One region of the Cellulomonas sp. ATA003 genome, then DNA from elsewhere that is predicted to be linked to it. Evidence: riboswitches for the same ligand, from Rfam matches in the RefSeq annotation. Region 1 holds a riboswitch; each other region holds the start of a gene.

Region 1 (5,390 bases):
CTCGCCGTCCTCGCCGCGTACTCGAAGATGACCCTGGCCGCCCGACTGCTCGCCACAGCGCTGCCGGACGAGCCGTGGAGCCGCCGGCTGCTGCGGGACTACTTCCCGCAGCCGCTGGTGGAGCGGTACGGCGACCGGCTCGAGAGCCACCCGCTGTGCCGGGAGATCGTCACCACGTGCCTCGTCAACGACATGGTGAACCGCGGCGGCATCACCTTCGTCACCCGCGCGGTGGAGGAGACGGGGGCGAGCGTGGAGCACGTGGCCCGTGCCTTCGCGGTCTGCCGCGAGCTGTTCGGGCTGCGCGAGTACGTCGACGCCGTCGAGGCGCTGGACAACGTCGTGGACGTGGGCGTGCAGACCACCATGTACCTGGAGTTCCGGCGCCTGCTGGACCGGTCGGTCCGGTGGTTCCTGCGCAACGTCCGGGACGACTTCGACGTCGCCGCGGAGATCGGGCGCTTCGCCCCGGTCGTCCGGCGCTGGCGCGGCCGCATGGGTGAACTCCTCGTCGGGTCCGACCACGAGCGGATCAGCCGGGGTGCCGAGGAGATGCTGGCCCTCGGCGTCCCCGAGGAGCTCGCCACCCGGTACGCCGGGCTGCTCGACGAGTTCGCGCTCCTCGACGTCGCCGAGACGGCTACCCATGCCACCGAGGACGCCGACGAGGTGGCGAGGCTGTACTTCCACCTGTCCGAGCGCTACGGCGCGAGCGCGTTGCTGGACCGCATCGCGCAGCTGGAGCGCGGCGACCGCTGGCAGGCCCTCGCCCGGGGGGCGATGCGCGACGACCTCTACGCAGCGCTGGAGGCGCTCACGCGCTCGGTCCTCACCCTGGACGGTGACGGCTCGGTCGAGGAGCGGACCGCCGCCTGGGAGCAGGAGAACGCCGGCCAGCTCGCCCGCACGCGCCGGACCATCGAGGAGATGAAGGGCCTCGATCGGGTGGAGCTCGCCCCCTGTCGGTCGCCCTGCGCTCGCTGCGCTCCGTGATCCGGGCCGGCTCGGACTGACGGCGGGACGACGGGCCGCGGCTCGACCGCCGGCGATCACGTCAGGTCGTCGTCAGCTGCGCCCGGCGGGTCAGCGCGCCCGGGACGGCGCGGTGGCGCGCGACGAGGCACCGGTGACCAGACGGGCGAGCGCGAACCGCTCGCCGGCGCCGCGCGCGGTGCCGGACGACGGCGTCCGCGGGTCGGCGAGGTCCGCGAGGACGCGGCCGATCGCGGTGGCGAACTTGAACCCGTGCCCGGAGAAGCCCGCGCCCACCACGACCGGACCCCGTCGGTCGAGCACGAAGTCGCTGTCCGGCGTGGTCGTGTAGGTGCACGAGATCGGGTCGAGCACGTCCGGGTCGGCGCCCGGGACCCACCGGGCGACGTAGGACCGCAGCTGCTCGAGCTGCGCCGGCTCCGGGGCGAAGGTGCGCCGGTCGGGGTCGGTGACCGGCCCGGTCCCGTGGAAGCCGACCTTGATCCCCTCACCGGGGGTGGCCAGGCCGTAGGTCACGCTGGGCCAGGTCCCGGGGGCGACGGCGTGCACGAAGCCCGGCCAGTCGGCGAGAGCCGGCGCGCCGTCCCGCAGCGCGAAGTGCGCGGGCTGTTCCTGGGTGACGACGAGCGGCCACGCTCCGGCGTCCGCCGGGAAGCCGGCGACGCCCTGGAGGAGAGCGGCCGACCACGCGCCCACGGTCACCACCACGCGTCGGGCGACCACGGAGCCCCCGTCGGTGACCACCCGGACCGCGTCCCCGCTGAGCGCGATCTCGAGCCGGCGGACGGGGGCCTCGTGCCGCACCGTGGCGCCGGACCGGCCGGCGGCGCGCTGGAGGGCGGCGACGGCCCGGTCGGCGTGCAGCCGCCCGGTGGAGTGCGGCTCGTGGAGCACCGGTCCGTCGAACCGCAGCCCGGGCCACCGCTCGGCTGCCTCGTCCGGCGCGAGCCAGGCGAACGGCACCCCGCGGGCGGAGAGCGCGTCGGCGAGGTGGGGGTCGATGCGGGGGCCGTGGGTCACGCCCCCGGTGATCGTCAGCAGCTCCGTCCGGGCGACGTCCTCGAGCTCGCGCCAGAGCCGACGGGCCTCCTCGGCCAGGTCGAGGTAGTCCGGCTCCGGGTAGCTGTGGCGGAACAGCCGGGAGGCCCCGTGGGACGCACCGTGCACGTGCCCGGGCGCGAACCGCTCGAGCAGCACCACGTCGAGCCCGCGGCCGGCGAGCTGCCACGCCGCGGCGGAACCCATCGCGCCGCCCCCGACGACGGCGACGTCGACGTCGACCCTGTCCGTCATGGTCGCTCCTCCCACCCGGTGCCGGGCGCACCCCGTGCCCCACTGTGACCGCCCACCCCGAGCGCGTGTCGAATGACGAGAGAAACATCTCGCTATTTGGGCGACCGAGGGTTGTGGCTGGACGTGCCGCGGTCGGCGTTCCTACCATCACCTCGACCATCCAGAGCGGCCGAGAGATCTGGCTCGACGACGCCGCAGCAACCCGGGGACCACCGTGTCCCGACATGGGTGCTACCGCCAGGACCGATGGAGGCATTGGCGACCGAGCACGCAGGCGACCCACGACGAGACGTCGGGGACGGCGGGGACCGACCGTCCGACCGCACCCCCGCCCCGGGCCCGACGGACGCCGTCCCACGCAGCGCTGCGCTGCCACCCTTCGCACCACCACGTCCGGGCCAGTCCCGCGACCGGCGCACGCCGCCGGGCATCCCCGAGCACCCGTACCCCAGAGAGGCACCACCCCCATGAAGCGCACCATCGCAGGACTCCTCACCACCGCCACCGTCGCCGCGAGCCTCGCGGCGTGCGGCGGTGCCGACGGTGCGGACGGCGCGGCCGCCGGCGGGGCCGAGCCCGAGGGCCCCATCCAGATCGGCGTCGCCGACCAGGCCCAGGACTACTGGCGCACCTTCGAGGAGCTCGCGGCGGAGGCCGGGATCGAGGTCGAGCTCGTCAACTTCACCGACTACACCCAGCCGAACCCGATCCTCAGCCAGGGCGACCTCGACCTCAACCAGTTCCAGCACCTGCTGTACCTGGCGAACTACAACGTCGCCGCGGACGACGACCTCGTGCCGGTCGGGTCCACGGCGCTCTACCAGCTCGGGCTCTACACGACGGAGGGCTACGAGTCCCCGGACGACATCCCCGACGGCGCCGAGATCGCCATCCCGAACGACGTCGTCAACCAGGCGCGCGCGCTGCTCGTGCTGCAGTCGGCCGGGCTGATCGAGCTCGAGGGCGGCGGCAACGCGTTCTCGACGCCGGCCCAGATCGACGAGGAGGCGTCGCGCGTGACCGTGGTCCCGGTCGACGCCAACCAGACCGCGGTGCAGGTCAACACCCTGGACGCCGCCGTCATCAACAACAACTTCGCGACGGACGCGGGCATCGACCCGACGACGGCGATCTACTCCGACCTGCAGGACACCGAGGCCGCGCGCCCGTACCTGAACGTCTGGGTCGCGCGGGCCGAGGACGCCGACGACCCGACGTACCTCGAGCTCGTGGAGATCTACCAGTCGCCGGAGGTGCTGGAGGCGCTCGAGGAGCAGAACGGCGGCACCGCGATCACCGAGGTCGTCCCGCCGGAGGAGCTCCAGGCGGAGCTGGCCGAGCTCGAGGAGCTCGTCCGGACCAGCGACGCCGGCTGACCATGACCGCCGGCGGCGGCGGTGCGGGGACCACCCGCACCGCCGCCGCTCCGGCGAACACCACCGCACGCCGAGGACCGCGCCACCGGGCGCCCGACGAGGACGGCTTGTTGATGACCACGATGGTGTCGCTGCGCGACGTGACGAAGGTGTTCCCCGGCAAGGAGGGACCCGTCCGAGCGGTCGACGGCCTGAGCCTGGACATCGCCAAGGGCGAGATCTTCGGCGTGATCGGCTACTCCGGCGCCGGGAAGAGCACGCTCGTCCGGCTGATGAACGCGCTCGAGCTCCCCGACAGCGGCGACGTGGTCGTCGACGGGCAGTCGCTCACCCGGGCGTCGGAGCGCGAGCTGCGCCGCGCACGCACCGGGATCGGGTTCATCTTCCAGCAGTTCAACCTCTGGTCCTCGCGGTCCGTCGCCGGCAACGTCGGCTACCCGCTGCGCGTCGCCGGCTGGTCGCGCAAGCGGCGCGAGGAGCGCGTCGCCGAGCTGCTGGACTTCGTCGGGCTGGGCGACAAGGCGCGCCAGTACCCGGACCAGCTCTCCGGCGGGCAGAAGCAGCGTGTGGGCATCGCCCGGGCGCTCGCGACGTCGCCGGCGCTCCTGCTCGCCGACGAGTCGACGAGCGCCCTGGACCCGGAGACCACGCGGGACGTCCTGGACCTGCTGCGGCGGATCAACACCGAGCTCGGCGTGACGATCGTCGTCATCACCCACGAGATGGCGGTCGTCTCCTACCTGTGCCACCGGGTCGCGGTCCTCGAGGCGGGGAAGGTCGTCGAGCTCGGTGACGTGTACGACGTCTTCTCCGCGCCGCAGCGGGACGTGACGCGGAGGTTCATCGGGACCGCGCTGCACGACCGGCCCGGACCCGACGTCGTCGCGCGCCTGCGGGAGCGCCATCCCGGCCGCATCGTCACGGTGACCGTGCGCGAGGTCACCGGTGAGGACCGCACCCCGCTGACGGAGACCTTCCGCGCCCACGACGTCGACGCCTCCGTCGTGTTCGGCGGCATCACCGAGGTCGGGGCCCGACCGCTCGGCTCCCTCACCTTCGAGCTCGTGGGCGCCCCGGACCGCGTCGACGCCGTCCTGGACGACCTGCGGGTGCGGTCCGACGTCGTGGAGTACGACGACGCGGGCCGGCCGCTGCCGTCCCGAACCACCGCCACCACAGCCGCCGTCGGCGGCGCGTCCTCGGAGGAGGTCCGATGACCGACGGGGGCACCAACCTCTGGCCGCTGCTGCTGACCGCGCTGGGCGAGACGCTGTGGATGGTCACGGCGACCCTGGCGGCGGGCGGGCTCGGCGGTCTGGCCCTCGGGACGCTGCTCTACGTCACCCGGCCCGGCAACGTGCTCGCGAACCGCGGGGTGTTCTCGGTCCTCAACGTCCTCGTGAACATCTTCCGGCCGATCCCGTTCATCATCTTCATCACCGCCATCCTGCCGCTGACCCACAGCGTCACCGGCGCCAGCTTCGGGACCCGTGCGGTGATCTTCCCGATGGCGATCATCACGATCTTCGGGACCTCACGGATCGTCGAGCAGAACCTCGTCGCGCTCGACCCCGGCGTGGTGGAGGCCGCCCGGGCGGTGGGCGCGAGCCGCCTGCGGATCATCGGCACGATCATCATCCCGGAGGCGCTGGGGCCGCTGATCCTCGGCTACACGTTCCTGTTCGTGGCGATCGTGGACATGTCGGCCATGGCGGGAGCGGTCGCGGG
Region 2 (5,390 bases), 1.7 Mb from region 1:
ACCGGTTCGCGCTCGGCTCGGTCCTCGCCCTGGTGCTGCTGCTCGGTCATCCGGTCAGCCTAGGCCGCATCGGTCGGGGCCGAGAGCCAGGCGCGGAGCCTCGGCCGCGATGTCCCGGTGCCCCGCACCCGCAGCCACCCGTCGGCGGGCGTCATGCGACGGCGTGCCGGGCCCTCGGGTCGCGCTGGGTGGGCAGGACCACCAGCGCCGCCTCCGCGGCATGGGTCGCCACCCGCGCGTAGTACGCCTGCCGACGGCGCTCGACCACGCCGTCGGCGCGCCTCGGTGCGGGCACCAGCTCCGGGTCGAGGTGGGCGTTCATCCCGTCACGCATCAGCGCCATCGCCTCGGTCCGCAGCTGGCTGACGCGCGACTGGGTCACGCCGATCTCGGCGGCCAGCTCCGCGGCGGGGCGCCCCTCGAAGAAGATGCCCACGACGACCTGGCGCAGGGTGTCGGGCAGCGCGGCGACGGCGGCGTGCAGGTACTGCTGGCGCTCGCCGACCAGGAGGCTCCCCTCCGGGCCGAGTGCGGCGTCCGGCACGCTGTCGACCAGGGACGACTCGTCCGGGCCGGCGTCCATCGACAGCACCTGCACCTCGGAGACGGACCGGGCCGCGGTCACCTGGTCGGGCGTCATCGACAGGTGCTCGGCGACGTCGTGGTCGGTCGGGGTGCGTCCCAGGGACGCGGTCAGCTCGGTGGTCGCCCGGGTGACGCGGGTGGCTCGCTGGCGGGCCTGACGCGGCGCCCAGTCCTGGCCGCGCAGCTCGTCGATCAGCGCCCCGCGGATCCGCATCGCGGCGTACCGGTTGAAGGGCACGCCGGTGCCGGGGTCGTACGCGCGGGCGGCTCGGACCAGGGCGAGGAGCCCCGCGGACGTCAGGTCGTCGCGGTTGACGTGTGCGGGCAGCCGGGCGGCGAGGGACCGGACCTCGTGGCCCACGACGGCGATGTGCTCGGTGACCAGGGCGTTGGACGGGTGCTCGTCGGGTGGCATGCAGCTGGCTTCCGGTCGGCAGGTGCGGTCGCGCCCCCAGGCTCACCCAGGCGGGGGCTACCGCGACCGCAGCGGGCGCCGGCTGGCGCCACGGCCGGCGACCCGGGGCCGCTCGGCCGAGGCTCCGTGCGTCGTGCCGGAGGGCGACGAGCGACTCGTGTGCAGCGCGACCTGTCGCGGCGCATCGGCGGAGTCGTCCGGTGCGTGGACGATCTTGACCCATGGAGTGAGACGTCCCTAGGTTCGGCGCAGGTCATGAGTGCCAGCGCGCAGCCCCGGCTTGCTGGTCGGCAACCCCTCCTCGTCGTGGGGGTGCTCCGGGTGAGGACCTGACCCGCGCGTCCGCGCGGGTAAGACGAGCCCGGAGGAGCACCACCCATGGCCCAGCGCATCGTCCTGAACGCCTTCGACATGACCTGCGTGACGCATCAGTCCGCCGGGACGTGGCGCCACCCGGACAGCCAGGCGTGGCGGTACAACACCCTCGAGTACTGGACCGACCTGGCCCGGCTGCTCGAGCGCGGCCGCTTCGACTCCCTGTTCATCGCGGACGTCGTCGGGGTCTACGACGTGTACCGCGACACGGTCGCCGCCTCGCTGACCGACGCGGTGCAGGTCCCGGTGAACGACCTGTTCGCGCAGGTGCCCGCCATGGCCGCGGTCACCGAGCACCTCGGGTTCGGCATCACGAGCGCGCTCACCTACGAGCAGCCGTACGCGCTGGCCCGCAAGTTCTCGACGCTGGACCACCTCACGGGCGGTCGCGTGGCGTGGAACGTGGTGACCGGCTACCTCAACAGCGCAGCCATCAACCTCGGCTTCACCCGCCAGCTGGGTCACGACGAGCGGTACGACCTCGCGGACGAGTTCCTCGACGTCACCTACAAGCTCTGGGAGGGCTCGTGGGACGACGACGCCGTCGTGCGCGACAAGGAGAGCGGGGTCTTCACCGACCCGACGAAGGTGCACCCGATCGGGCACCAGGGCACCTACTACAGCGTCCCCGGCATCCACCTCACGGAGCCGAGCCCGCAGCGCACGCCGGTGATCTTCCAGGCGGGGGCGTCGTCCCGCGGGCGCGCGTTCGCGGCGAAGCACGGCGAGGGCGTGTTCATCAGCCCCGCGACGATCGCCCAGGCGAGGGAGACGAGCGACGACGTCCGCGACCGGGCGCAGGCGCTGGGCCGGTCGCGCGACTCGGTCAGGATCTTCGCGCTGGTCACCGTGATCACCGCCGAGACCGACGAGCTCGCGCACGCCAAGTTCGCCGACCTCCTCTCCTACGCGTCGGCGGAGGGCGCCCTGGCGCTGTACGGCGGCTGGACCGGCGTGGACTTCTCGCAGTACGACCCGGACCAGCCGCTCGTCGAGGTCGAGAACGACAGCCTGCGGTCGGTGCTGGCCTCGCTGGCCACCATCGACCCGGCGCGCCGGTGGACGCCGATGGACATCGTGACCCAGCGCAGCATCGGTGGCATGGGCCCCGTCATCGTGGGGTCGGCGCAGACGGTCGCCGACCAGCTCGAGCAGTGGGTCGACGAGGGCGGGATCGACGGCTTCAACTTCGCCTACGCCATCACGCCGGGGACGTTCGAGGACCTCGTCGAGCTCGTGGTGCCCGAGCTGCAGCGCCGGGGGCGCGCGCGGACGGAGTACGAGGGCACGACGCTGCGGGAGAACCTCTACGGCCCGGGGCACGTGCTCGCCGAGGACACCCATCCGGCCCGCCGCTACCACGGCGCGTTCACGGACGGTGCGACCGCGGCGGACGGGACGCGTGGCTCGATCATCTCCGACCGGCTCGCGGCGCAGGCGGGCCAGGCGGACCAGGCGGGCGAGGCGGGCCCGGCGGCGGCAGCCCCGGCCTGACCGGTCGGCGCGACGGGCGTCGGCCGGGGCGCCGGATCGGGCGTCGGACCCGGCGCGCCGGATGCGGCTAGCCTCCTCGGTGGCATGGCCCGACGTATGACGACCCTGGAGCTGACTGTGACCGTCCGTCCAACTCACGGTGCCGCAGGTGAGGGTGCCGACCGGGCCCTCCCGCTTCCCGAGGCCGTGCTGTGGGACATGGACGGCACCCTGGTCAACACCGAGCCGTACTGGATGGCCGCCGAGACCGAGCTCGTCGAGGCCCACGGCGGGACGTGGAGCCACGAGCAGGGGCTGGCCATGGTGGGTCAGCCGTTGGAGGTCAGTGCGCGGATCCTGCGGGACCACGGCGTGGACCTCCCGGCCGAGGAGATCGTCGACTTCCTCATCGGTCGGGTCGTCGACGAGGTCGGGCGGCACGTGCCGTGGCAGCCCGGGGCGCGCGAGCTCCTCCTCGCGCTCGCCGAGGCCGAGGTGCCGTGCGCGCTCGTGACGATGTCCTACCGGCGGCTCGCCGACCCGTTCGTCGCGGCCGCCCCGCCCGGGGTCTTCCGCGCGGTGGTCGTGGGGGACGAGGTCACCCACGGCAAACCGCACCCGGAGGCGTACCTCACGGCGGCGGCCCAGCTCGGGGTGGACCCGACGCGGTGCGTCGCCGTGGAGGACTCCCCGTCCGGCATCGGCTCCGCGCTCGCCTCCGGTGCGCGCACCATCGGGGTCGAGGTCATGCTGCCGATCGCCCCGGCGCCGGGCCTGAGCAGGGTGGGATCGCTCGCCGACCTGACCCTGGACGACCTCGCGCGCGTCGCCGGCGGAGACGTCCTGGACCTCATGGCGCCGACGGCCTGACCGCCGACGCAGCGATGAGCACGCGGCACGCTGAGCGCGAGGACCGCACGTGTCGGTCTCGTGCCCGTTCGCGAGCTCACGGACCCGGATGCTCGCGCTGAGGGACGGGCGCTCCGTCCGCGCCCGCCGACGCACCGTCGCGCGCACCCTGACGGCCCGATGGCGACGACGGCCCGGTGGCGACGACGCGGTTGCCGTCGGGATCGGCAAGGACCAGCACGCGGGACGAGGTGGCCTGCTGCGGTCCGTCGTGAGCGAGACCGGCCGCCGTCAACCGAGCGGCCAGGGCGTCGAGGTCCGACTCGTCGAGCACCATGCACGACCGCCCGGCGCGATCCGCATCCCGCCACACCTGGACGCCGAACGTCGGCGCCAGGTGCCACTCCAGGAGTCCGTCCATGGGGCGCGCGTGCGGAGGGCCCTCGAAGAGGATGGAGTACCACCGCTCGGCGATGTGCAGGTCGCTGACGGCTGACTGGGCGAGGATGCGTCGGAAGGTCATGCAGGGCCAGACCGGTGACGACCCGAGGACTCATCGGTGCGCCGTCCGTTCCTGGCTCGCAGCCGGTCAGGCCGGCGTGCTGACCGGTGCGGCGACGTCCCGGTCCGGCTCGTCGTCGGGGCGGACGCCCAGCGCCACCTCGACCGCACCGGCCGGCACGGGCGGCGGCGTACCGCCGAACGCCGGGCACAGCGACTGGTGCGCGCACCAGCCGCACAGCGCCGACGTGCGCGGCTTCCACTCGCCCGAGCGCGCGGTCCGCTGGATGGACTCCCACAGCCAGCGCACCCGTCGCTCGGTCGTCACGAGCTCGGCCTCACCCGGCTCGTGGCGCAGCACCTGCCCGTCCCCGAGGTAGACGAGCTGCAGCATCCGCGGCACCTCACCGGTCGACCGCCACAGCACGAGCGCGTAGAACCGCATCTGGAACAGGGCGTTGCCCTCGTAGCCGGCGCGCGGGGACCTGCCCGTCTTGTAGTCGACGACCCGCACGGCACCGTTCGGCGCGACGTCGAGCCGGTCGACGATGCCGCGCAGCAGCGGACCGTCGTCCAGCTGGCTCTCGATGAACAGCTCGCGCTCGTGCGGCTCGAGCCGGGTGGGGTTCTCGAGGGTGAAGTACGTCCCGAGCAGGTCCCCCGCACCGGCCAGCCACGCGCTGACCTGATCGGAGGAGGTGAACAGCTCGGCGAGGCGCGGCTCCGTCTCGCGCAGCCGGTCCCACTCGGCGGGGAGCATCGCGCGCGCCGCCTCCACCGTGCGCTCACCCGCCGGCGCGTCGTAGAGGCGCTCGAGGACGGCGTGGACGAGCGTGCCGCGGGCCGCCGCCTCGCTGGCCGGCTCGGGGAGCTTGTCCACGACGCGGAACCGGAACAGCAGCGGGCACTGCATGTAGTCGTTGGCCCGCGACGGCGACAGACCCGGCCGACGCGGCCGGTCGACCGGGGCCGGGACGACGGCATCGCCCACGGGCGCCACGGCGGTGGACGGTGCGGTGGGGGAGATGAGGGTCGAGGACGACATGCGCACGAGGGTAGGTCGCCCCACCCACACGCCGATCCACCCACGCCGGTGCACCACCACGCCGGTCCACCCACTCCGGTCCACCTACGCTGCCCACGCCCGGGTCCGTGCGCGCGGGACGTCGGCGGCACAGCCGTGTCACCGCCA
Region 3 (5,390 bases), 120 kb from region 1:
GGCAGCGGCGGGAAGTCGAGCCGCTGCTGCTGGGCCGCACGCCGGACGCCCGCGTCCGCGCGCTGCAGGGCGGAGTCGTCCAGCGCGGCGAGGCGGTCCCGCAGCTCGGGGCGGACGACGCCGTCGGCCGTCGCCCTCGTGCCCCGCGCCATCGCGGCCGCGCGGACGGCGTCGTCCACCGCGGCGGCGCCGTCGGTGAGGCCGGTCGCGAGGGTGACGACCTCACGGACCTTCTGGTCGGCGAAAGCGAGCCAGGACCGCAGCGTCGGGTCGAGGTGCGGCTCGTCGTCGACGTCGTGCGGCACGTGCAGCAGCGAGGTGGAGGTGCCGGCGGTCACCGTGACGTCCGGACCGAGCGCGGTCCGCAGCGCGTCCAGGCGGCCCAGAGCGGCGCCGAGGTCGGCGCGCCACACGTTGCGCCCGTCGACGACCCCGCCGACGACGGTCCGCCCGGCCAGGCCCGGGACCGGGCCGGGCGGCACGGAGCCCCGCACGAGGTCGAGGGCGATGCCGTCGACCCCGGTGCCGGCCAGGACCGGGAGCGTGTCGCCGAGGTCGCCGAGGGGCGCGGCGACGAGGATCGCGGGGCGTCCGGTGTTCGTCGCGTCGGTGTTCGTCGCGCCAGGGCGCGTCGGGCCGGCGAGCGTGCCGTAGGCGCGCCGGACCGCGTCGTGGACGCGGGCACGGTCGACGCCCGTGAGGTCGGCGACGAGGGCGGGCTCGTCGAGCTGCACCCAGGTGGCGCCCGCGGCGGCCAGGGCGCGCAGGGCGTCGGCGTACACCGCGACGACGTCGTCCAGCCGGTCGAGCGGCGTGAAGCCGTCCGGGGCGTCGTCGGTCGCCTTGGCGAGCAGGAGGAAGGTCACCGGGCCCACGAGCACCGGCCGGGTCAGCACGCCGTCGACCAGCGCCTCGGTGAGCTCGCGCACCGCACGGTCGTCGGCCAGGCGGAGCGGGGTGCCGGGCCCGATCTCGGGGACGAGGTAGTGGTAGTTCGTGTCGAACCACTTGGTCATCTCGAGCGGCGGCGCGTCCGGTAGACCGCGGGCCAGCGCGGACAGCGTGTCCAGTCCGACCGGCTCCCCGGGCGCGGGCGCGACGGCGGCGAAGCGGTCCGGGATCGCGCCGAGCATGAGGACGACGTCGAGCACGTGGTCGTAGTACGAGAACGCTGACGGGATGGCGGGGGCGTCGGTGGGCAGTCCGAGGTCGGCCAGGCGGCGCCGGGTCCGGGCGCGCAGCGCGGCCCCTCCTGCTCCACGTCGTCGACCGTCGCGGTGCCGGCCCACAGGGCCTCGAGGGCGCGCTTGAGCTCGCGACGCGGCCCGATCCGCGGGTACCCGAGCACGCTCGCCGGGGGGAACGGAGGGGACGCGGGTGGCGCGGTGGGGCGGGGCTCGACGTCGGTGGGGCGGGGCCTGACGTCGGTGGGCCGGTCGGGTGTGCTGGTCATGATGCCCCTGGGGCTCGAGGTCGTGCGGCCGGTGGCGGTCGTCGATCGGTGCGGCTCCGATGGGTGACGCCTCCGGGGATGCGTCGGACAGACCCGCCCCCTTGATCAGGGCGAGCGCGTCCCGGTGCCGGTTGAAGGTGTAGACGTGCAGGCCCGGGGCCCCGGCATCGAGCACCGCGTTCGCGAGGTCGACGCCCGCGCGGGTGCCGACCCGGACGCGCTCGTCGTCGTCGGCGGCGAGGAGCCGCGCCAGGAGGTCGGCCGGGACGGGGACGCCGGTGAGCTCCTCGACGCGCAGCAGCCGTGCCGGGTCCGTCGTGGGGACGACGCCGGCGAGGATCGGGATGGTGACGCCCAGGGCGCGGGCGTCGTCGAGCAGGTCGAGGTAGGTGCCGGGGTCGAAGAACACCTGGGTGATCGCGAAGTCGGCGCCGGCCTCCTGCTTGGCGAGCAGCGCGTCCAGGTCCCGTCGGCGGCGCTCGGCGGGGCTGCCCGGCCCGGGGTGGCCGGTCGGGAAGGCGGCGACGGCCACGCTCATCTTGTGCGCCGCGCCCCGCAGCGCCTGGCTCGGGGAGGACCCGCAGCGGGCCGCCTCGACCTCGCGGAGCAGCTCGACGAGCTCGCTCGCCCGGCTCAGCCCGCCCGGGTGGGGCCGCCAGTCCGTGGCACCGACGGGTGGGTCGCCGCGCAGCGCGAGGAACGTCCGGACGCCCTCGTCGAGGAACTCCTCGATGACCGTCACGAGCTCGCTGCGGGTCGACCCGACGCACGTCAGGTGGGCGATGGGGAGCACCGACGTCTCGGCGAGCAGGCGACGCACGAGGTCGCGGGTCGTGGCCCGCGTGGAGCCGGACGCGCCGTAGGTGACCGAGATGAAGTCGGGCCGCACCGCCGCGAGGTGCTGCACGGTCGTCCACAACGTCTGCGTCGCCTCGGGGGTGCGGGGCGGGAACAGCTCGAACGACACGGTCGGGCGGTCGATCGCCGCGGGGCCGTGCGTCAGCCCGGGACGGCCGGCGGTCGCAGGATCTGTCATCGGCTCTCCATCGGTCCCGGCGGAAGCACCCGCACCCTCAGGTGCGAGGGGGTTGCTGCGGCGTCGTCGAGCCGGGTCTCTCGGCCGCTCCGGATGGTGGCGGCAGCATAGGTGCGCCGCGTCCGCGGGGGCAACGGACCGGGCGCCCACTGACGTGCCCCGCCGTGCGCCGGTGTCGGTCGTGCGGCCGACGTGCGGCCGACGTGCGGCCGACGTGCGGCCGGCCCCGCGTCGGCGCACGATCGACCTCGGACGACGGCGCGGCCCGTCGCGTTCGCGGGGAGGCAGCGGTGGACGTGCGGGGCAGGACGCTGGTGATCGTGCTGGCCGGTGGTGCGGGTGGGCGGCTCGAGCAGCTGACGGACGACCGGGCCAAGCCCGCCACGCCGTTCGCCGGGACCCACCGCCTCGTCGACTTCCCGCTCAGCAGCTGCGCGAACGCGGGGCTGCCGGACGTGTGGGTGATCGAGCAGTTCCACCCGACGTCCCTCAACGACCACCTCGCGAACGGCCGGCCGTGGGACCTGGACCGCACCGAGGGCGGGCTGCTCGTCCTGCAGCCGCATCGCGGGACGGACCGGGCCGGGTGGCACGAGGGCACCACCGACGCGCTGTGGCGGCAGGCGGCGCTCATCCGCGAGTTCGGCCCGCCCGAGGTCGTGGTGCTCAGCGCGGACGCCGTCTACCGGCTCGACTACGCCGACGTCGTGCGCACGCACCGCGAGCAGGGCGCGGAGGTCACGGTGGTGACGACCCGCGCGCACCAGGACCCGTCCCGGTTCGGCGTGGTCGAGGTCGCCGACGGGCGGGTCACCGGGTACGCGCTCAAGCCGGACCGGCCGGCGTCGGACCTCATCACGACCGAGGTCTTCGTCTTCGACACCGACGTGCTGCTCGAGCTGGTCGAGGAGGCTGCCGACGCCCCCGACGACGAGCAGGACCTCGGCCACCACCTGCTCCCCGCCCTCGTCGCCCGCGGCCGTGCGCACGAGTACCGGTTCGACGGCTACTGGCGTGACGTCGGCACCGTCCCGGCCTACTGGGCCGCCCACATGGACTTCGTCGGTCCGCAGCCGCCGTTCGACCTCGACGACCCGGCGTGGCGCATCCGGACCCGTCCGCAGCAGGCGGCCCCCGCCTGGGTGGCCGACGACGCCCGGGTGACGGCGAGCCTCGTCGCACCCGGCGCTCGCGTCGCGGGCGAGGTGCACCGCAGCGTCGTCGGACCCGGTGCACGGGTCGAGGCCGGTGCGGTGGTGCGGGACTCGGTCCTGCTGCGCGGCGTCGTCGTCCGGTCGGGTGCCGTCGTCGAGCGGGCGGTGCTCGACGAGCGGGTCGAGGTGCGCGGTGGTGCACGCGTGGGTGGGCCGGCCGAGGACACGGACGACGCCGGTGCCGACGGTGCCGACGGTGCCGACGGTGCCGACGGTGCCGACGGTGCCGACGGTGCCGACGGTGCCGACGGTGACGACGGTGACGACGGTGACGACGGGGTGGCGCTGGTCGCGCTGGGGACCGTGGTGGACGACGGCGTCGTCGTCCCGCCCGGCGGTCGCCTCCCGGTGGAGGACGGCGACTGACGGGACCGACGGCGACTGACGGGACTGAAGGCGACCGGTGAGGCGGGACGCGCCCGGCGAGCACCGGTGCCCCGCCGTGGGTGCGGCGCCCGTCGGGTGCCGCCGTGCTGCCGGTGAGCGATGTCGGTGGGGGCCGCTACGGTCACCGCAGGCCGGCCGCGACGTGGCTGCCGGCACCGGGCGCTCGGAGGACGCATGTCAGGTCGGGGATGGTTCGCGTACGCGCCGGCGAGCAGGAGGCGTTCGCCAGCCACCTGACCGTCGTCATGGAGCCACCCCGGCGGCGCCGAGGGTCACGGCCCGAGCTCGCCGACGTCGCGCGCCTGGTGCGGCGCGCGGTGCGCGGCGTGGTCGGGGTGGCACGGGCCGGCGAGCCGGTGACCCTCGGGTCGGTGCTGCGTGCGCACCTCGGGGTGGTCGGGGCCGAGCTCGACGTGGTCGAGGAGTCGTGGCGCGGGTACCAACACGTCAACGTGCAGGCCGGGATCGACGCCTGGGTCGCCGGGTCGGGTGCCGAGGTCCGCCTCGTGGGCGTCGTCGGCTTCCAGCATCGGCCGTTCGGTCTCGGCGAGCTGCTGGCCGAGAGCGGTCCGCACGGGCAGACGGCGGGCCTGCGACCGGGGAGCGTGGCGCGGGTCAACCTGCCGAGCGGCCCCGACGGACGGACGACCGCCTGCGTCCGGTGCGGGCTGTACCTCGTCGACGACGGCGTCCGGCGGTCCGCCCTGCTCGTCCGCGGCCCCGAGCCGGAGAGCGGCCTCGCGAACGTGACGCTGCAGGTGGTCAGCACGGACCCCGGTCATGCCCGGGACGTCGCGGCCGCGGTGCGGGCGGCGACGACCGAGCGCAACGTGTTCCGCGGGCAGGTGCTGTCGTTCGGTGGTGGCGACATGTTCGACCCCGGGCAGACGCTCCTCACGTTCCATCCGCGCCCGACGATGGACGCCTCCCGGCTCGTGCTGCCGGCGGCCACGGTGGCGGCCGTCGAACGTCAGGTCGCCGGGGTCGCCGCGCACAAGGAGCGGCTGCTGGCCGCCGGGCAGCACCTCAAGCGCGGGCTGCTGCTGTACGGGCCGCCGGGTGTCGGCAAGACGCACACGGTGCGCTACCTGACCGCGACGCTCACCGGGACGACGGTGCTCCAGCTCACCGGCGACGCCCTGCACCTCATCGGGGACGCGTGCGCGATAGCCCGGTCGCTGCAACCGTCGATGCTCGTGGTCGAGGACGTCGACCTCATCGCGGAGGACCGCGGCATGCACCCCGGCCAGCACCCGCTGCTGTTCCAGCTGCTCAACGAGATGGACGGGCTGGCCGAGGA

What was found. Region 1 has a riboswitch for S-adenosylmethionine ahead of REH70_RS18205 (MetQ/NlpA family ABC transporter substrate-binding protein). Riboswitches for the same ligand answer to the same signal wherever they lie in the genome.
Region 2: another riboswitch for S-adenosylmethionine. It lies ahead of REH70_RS06570 (LLM class flavin-dependent oxidoreductase); the one in region 1 lies ahead of REH70_RS18205 (MetQ/NlpA family ABC transporter substrate-binding protein).
Region 3: another riboswitch for S-adenosylmethionine. It lies ahead of REH70_RS18780 (methylenetetrahydrofolate reductase); the one in region 1 lies ahead of REH70_RS18205 (MetQ/NlpA family ABC transporter substrate-binding protein).

The regions. Positions count from the first base shown of each region.
Region 1 covers NZ_CP133990.1:3,676,038-3,681,427, reverse strand. Annotated here, with positions in the region: gene REH70_RS18215 (hypothetical protein) at 1-993, shown strand, start outside; gene REH70_RS18210 (FAD-dependent oxidoreductase) at 1,084-2,286, opposite strand; SAM riboswitch class I at 2,440-2,539, shown strand; gene REH70_RS18205 (MetQ/NlpA family ABC transporter substrate-binding protein) at 2,754-3,662, shown strand; gene REH70_RS18200 (ATP-binding cassette domain-containing protein) at 3,776-4,879, shown strand; partial or broken gene REH70_RS18195 (methionine ABC transporter permease) at 4,876-5,390, shown strand, end outside.
Region 2 covers NZ_CP133990.1:1,329,685-1,335,074, forward strand. Annotated here, with positions in the region: gene REH70_RS06560 (PAC2 family protein) at 1-50, opposite strand, end outside; gene REH70_RS06565 (sigma-70 family RNA polymerase sigma factor) at 152-1,000, opposite strand; SAM riboswitch class IV at 1,252-1,363, shown strand; gene REH70_RS06570 (LLM class flavin-dependent oxidoreductase) at 1,379-2,869, shown strand; gene REH70_RS06575 (HAD family phosphatase) at 2,966-3,718, shown strand; gene REH70_RS06580 (VOC family protein) at 3,795-4,220, opposite strand; gene REH70_RS06585 (PD-(D/E)XK nuclease family protein) at 4,287-5,243, opposite strand.
Region 3 covers NZ_CP133990.1:3,800,559-3,805,948, reverse strand. Annotated here, with positions in the region: partial or broken gene metE (5-methyltetrahydropteroyltriglutamate--homocysteine S-methyltransferase) at 1-1,453, opposite strand, end outside; partial or broken gene REH70_RS18780 (methylenetetrahydrofolate reductase) at 1,614-2,489, opposite strand; SAM riboswitch class I at 2,494-2,589, opposite strand; gene REH70_RS18775 (glucose-1-phosphate adenylyltransferase family protein) at 2,780-4,069, shown strand; gene REH70_RS18770 (ATP-binding protein) at 4,279-5,390, shown strand, end outside.